DNA from 2 places in the Nocardioides maradonensis genome. Region 2 is predicted to be linked to the other one. Evidence: riboswitches for the same ligand, from Rfam matches in the RefSeq annotation. Region 2 holds a riboswitch; the other holds the start of a gene.

Region 1 (2,195 bases), on a different contig from region 2:
GCAGGCCGCTGCCGGAGCAGACGCGGGGACGGACAACAGCGCGGGCAGCGCCTGGGCCGACGCGAGCCGCCAAGTGAAGGCGGTCTTCGCCGTGATGCCAGAGGCAGCGGCACCGGTCAAGGTGGCGTCGTCGTACGCGATGGCACCGGCGGCATCCGACAGCTTGCCGGCACAGCCCGACGGGACCTGGTGGGCGCGGACCCACGTCGCCGCGGACGCGGCCTCGGCGTCCATGCCTGCGAGCCGCAGCGCCGCGGCTGACAGACCGGTGCTGTCGGCGTTCGGGCCGCTCTGGCCGCCACCTATGTTGGCCACGAAGGAGCCGTCCTTGCCCTGGACGCTCGTCAGCCACCCCGCAGCGTGCTGCAGGGCGCCGGCGAGCACCTGGTCATTCGCCGCCTTGTCCTGCAGGAGCACCACAGCGAGCGCCGTGGTGTCCACCGAGGCCGGGTCACCGGCGTGGCAGCCCTGCACGGGCGCATTCGGCTTGGCGAAGTCCTGACGGAAGTAGCCGGCTGAGCACTGCTGATCCAGCAGGAACTTCTCCGCGGCGGGAGCTTTCTTCGAGCGCGCATTGAGCAGGCCCCGCACAGCCCAGATCTCGCCGAACACGTTCGCGTAGTCGCCGTAGGAGCTGACATCGGCGATGCGACCGGTCGGCGCCGTGAGCGACTCCATCTGCTTGACGAGGTCCAGGCCGCCGAACGACCGAGGGTCGGCGCCGGTATCCGTGGCGAAGGACAGCAGCTTCGCCGTCGCGCCGGAGTACTCGTCCTTGCCAGGGCGGCTGTACGCCTTGGCGCCCGTGGCGAGCGCGGCCCCGACCTGCGCCAGGGCGGGCGACTGCGGATCGACGTCCCGCAGCGCGTAGGCGAGCTCGACGGTGGTGGAATCGTCGTTCGACTTGTACTGGTGGTTGACCAGGACGCCGTTCTCAAGCTGCCCGGCCAGCCAGGTAGCGCCGTCCGTCGCAGCTTGCGGCACCGTCGTGTCGGACGGGGTGTCGCCAGAGCCGGCGGCGCCACAGGCCGTGAACGTGAGCGCGATGACTGCCGAGCTGGCGGCGCCGGCCCACCGACGTACGGACAGCGACATGTGGATCCTTCCCGCTGTTGTCAGCGGGCCGCGGCTCGGGGCCGCCCGACCCGCTGCTTTCCACGACAGCGTTGGTGTCAGGACGTCCCGTGCCAGGTGCTCCGGCTCGCCGTGTCCCCCGATGAACACGGCCCACGGTTGCGGGTCAGCGCCGGACTCGGACCGGCTTCCCCCACCACGGGCGTGATGAATGATGACCTGAGGGTAACCCGGGGTCCGGGGTGGGCCCCAACCGTGCTCGGGACTTCGGGGCTGGCCAAGGGCGGCCGCACCGTAGCCGCCCGGCACCCCGCCTCAAGGATGCTCGCTGCGCTCGCCCCGCTACGCGGCGCTTCGCGTCCTTGACCCGGGGTCCCGACCGGGCGGCAGGACGGCGCGGAGTCGGCACGGGCTTCGCCCGCGCCGCCGCTTCGCGGCCGCCCCCTCGTCGTTGGTTGAGTAGCTGCGAGCGCCAGCGAGCGGCGTATCGAAACCAACCCACACTCGCCGCTCGAAATGTGACGGGTTATCCACCTACCTCACAGGCTTATCCACTTGTCTAGAACACCTGTACGACTACAATAGACCCATGATCTCGGGCGATCACCACCACATCCTCACCGCCGCCAGCGGTGCCGTGGACGCCCGCCTCCAAGCCGACGTGGACGAGCTCCTCGCCGCCCTCGCGTGGGCCGATCTGCACACCGACGAACCCGAGCCGCGACCCGGCGGCGACCACCTTGTCGGCCTGGGCGGGGACGGGACACCACGGGTGTCCGAGCTCTGCTGGGCCGAGCTCGCGATCGCCCGCCGCGCCGGCGTGATCGCCACCCGCAACCTCGCCGCGGATGCGTTGGACCTGCGCCACCGACTGCCGCTCCTCTTCGAGGACGTCCAAGCGTTGAAGACCCCCGTCTGGGTCGCCCGCAAGATCACCGCCATGACCCGACCCCTCACCCCCGAGGGCGCGGCGCTGGTCGACACCGCGGTCGCCGCCGCGTGGCAGCTCCCTCCCGGCAAGCTCCTCCAGGTCGCCGAGGCCAAGACCATCGAAGCCGACCTCGACGCCCACCGCGCCCGGATCGCCGCCGACGAGCAACGGGTCGGGGTCTGGCGCTCCC
Region 2 (2,195 bases):
CGATCGAGCCGGCGCCCGCGCCGACGTCCCACAGGTGCTCGCCGGGCGTGGGGGCGAGGCGGGAGAGCGCGGAGGCACGGAGGTCGCGCTTGGTCAGCTGGCCGTCGTGCTCGAAGGCGTCGTCCGGAAGACCTGCGGTCCAGCCGTGGGCGCGCGGTCCCGCGCACGCGACCGCCACGACGTTGAGGCGGGGGAAGGGGCCGGCGAGGGTGGCGGCGGTCGCGCTCGTGGTGGTCTCCGCGTCCGAGCCGAGGTCACCGAGGACGGTGACGCTGGAGGCGCCGAACCTGGCCTCGACGAGGAGCTCGGCGATCTCCGCCGGCGTGTTCTCGTCGGAGGAGAGCACCAGGATCCGGCGGCCGGGGGCGAGCTCGCGGGCCACGAGGGCCACGTCCCGGCCGACGACGCTGACCACCGCGCAGGACTCCGCGGGCCAGCCCATCGCGGCCCGGGCGAGGGCGACCGAGGAGATCGCCGGCTCGATGGTCACGCTGCCGGGCGGGAGCAGGCCGAGCAGCGTCGTACCGATGCCGGAGACGAGGGGATCGCCCGAGGCGAGGGCGACCACCGGTCCGTCGTCGAGCGAGGCGAGCAGCGCGGGGAGCCCGTCCCGCAGCGGCGACGGCCACGGAACGCGGCGTCCGATGACCTCGGCGGGCAGCAGGTTCAGGTGGCGCGGACCGCCCAGGACGACCGCTGCGGCGCGGACCCGGGCGCGGGTCGCCGGGCTCAGCCCGTCCCAGCCGTCGGCGCCGATCCCGATCACGTGGAGGGAGGGCGTGGCGGCGGACATGGGCAGTGACGCTATCGTGGCCGCGGCACGAGGTGCCCCGAGGGTTTCGACCTGACGGGAGAATCTGGGAAGCCGGTGGAACTCCGGCACAGGCCCGCTGCGGTGACAGTCCGAAGACCGGCCTCGCGCCCGACCATGTCAACGATGGCGAAGCGAGCGGGAGCCTCACATGCCACTGCACTACCCCTTTTCGGCCATCGTCGGCTGCGCGGCCGACGACCTCGACGACATGGGCCTCGCGCTGGTGCTGACGACGATCAGCCCGGAGATCGGCGGCGTCCTGGTCCGCGGCGAGAAGGGGACGGCGAAGTCGACGAGCGTGCGGGCGCTCGGCGCGCTGTTCCCCCCGCTCGTCGAGCTGCCCATCGGCGCGACCGAGGACCGGGTGATCGGCTCGATCCAGCTGGAGTCCGCCCTGACCGAGGGACGGATCCAGGTCGAGCAGGGGCTCCTGGCCCGCGCCCACGGGGGCCTGCTGTACGTCGACGAGGTCAACCTGCTGCACGACCACCTGGTCGACCTGCTGCTCGACGCCGCCGCGATGGGTCGGGTGACGGTCGAGCGCGACGGCATCTCGGTCGAGCACGACGCGCGGTTCGTGCTGATCGGCACCATGAACCCCGAGGAGGGCGAGCTGCGCCCGCAGCTGCTCGACCGGTTCGGCCTCACGGTCGAGGTGGCCGCGCCGCGTGACCCCGGGCTGCGCGTCGACGTGGTCCGCCGCCGGATGGCGTACGACGCCGACCCCGAGGTGTTCGCCGCCGGGTACGCCGCCGCCGAGGCCGCCTTCACCGAGCGGGTCGAGCACGCGCGCGAGCGGGTGGCGAAGGTGCTGCTCGGCGATGCGGCGCTGCTCAAGATCGCCGAGATCTGCGCGGCGTTCGAGGTCGACGGGCTGCGTGCCGACATCGTCACCGCCCGCACCGCCGTCGCCCACGCGGCGTGGGCCGGCCGCGACGAGGTGACGCGCGCGGACATCCGGCGGGCCGCGCTGCTGGCCCTCCCGCACCGGCGTCGACGCAACCCGTTCGACGCTCCGGGGCTGGACGAGGACCTGCTCGACCAGCTGCTCGGCGACGAGGAGCTGCCGCCGGAGCCAACCGACGAGCCCGACGCGAGCGAAGCGAGCGAGGGCGAGTCGGAGGGCAATGCGAGCGAAGCGAGCGAGCAGTCCGAGCGCGAGCCGAGCGAAGCGAGCCAGGGCGAGGCCCCCGAGGCGCCGGCCACGGGGAGTGCAGCGAGCCAGGAGACCACCGCCGCCACCGGCACGCCGTACCGACCGAAGCTGCTCAAGGTGGCCGGTCTCGGCGCCGGCCAGGCGGGCCGGCGCAGCCGCGCGATCGCGACCAGCGGACGCCGGGTCGGGGCACGACCCGGCGGCGACGGCTCGCTGCACCTGGTC

Evidence for each region. Region 2 has a riboswitch for cobalamin ahead of ACYVAQ_RS10010 (VWA domain-containing protein). Riboswitches for the same ligand answer to the same signal wherever they lie in the genome.
Region 1: it holds a riboswitch for cobalamin, as region 2 does, so the genes downstream of both, ACYVAQ_RS18850 (prenyltransferase/squalene oxidase repeat-containing protein) here and ACYVAQ_RS10010 (VWA domain-containing protein) in region 2, are expected to answer to the same signal.

The regions. Positions count from the first base shown of each region.
Region 1 is NZ_BAAHAZ010000018.1:6,376-8,570, forward strand. It holds gene ACYVAQ_RS18850 (prenyltransferase/squalene oxidase repeat-containing protein) at 1-1,095, opposite strand, end outside; cobalamin riboswitch at 1,170-1,290, opposite strand; gene ACYVAQ_RS18855 (hypothetical protein) at 1,664-2,195, shown strand, end outside.
Region 2 is NZ_BAAHAZ010000007.1:91,396-93,590, reverse strand. It holds gene cbiE (precorrin-6y C5,15-methyltransferase (decarboxylating) subunit CbiE) at 1-793, opposite strand, end outside; cobalamin riboswitch at 807-933, shown strand; gene ACYVAQ_RS10010 (VWA domain-containing protein) at 963-2,195, shown strand, end outside.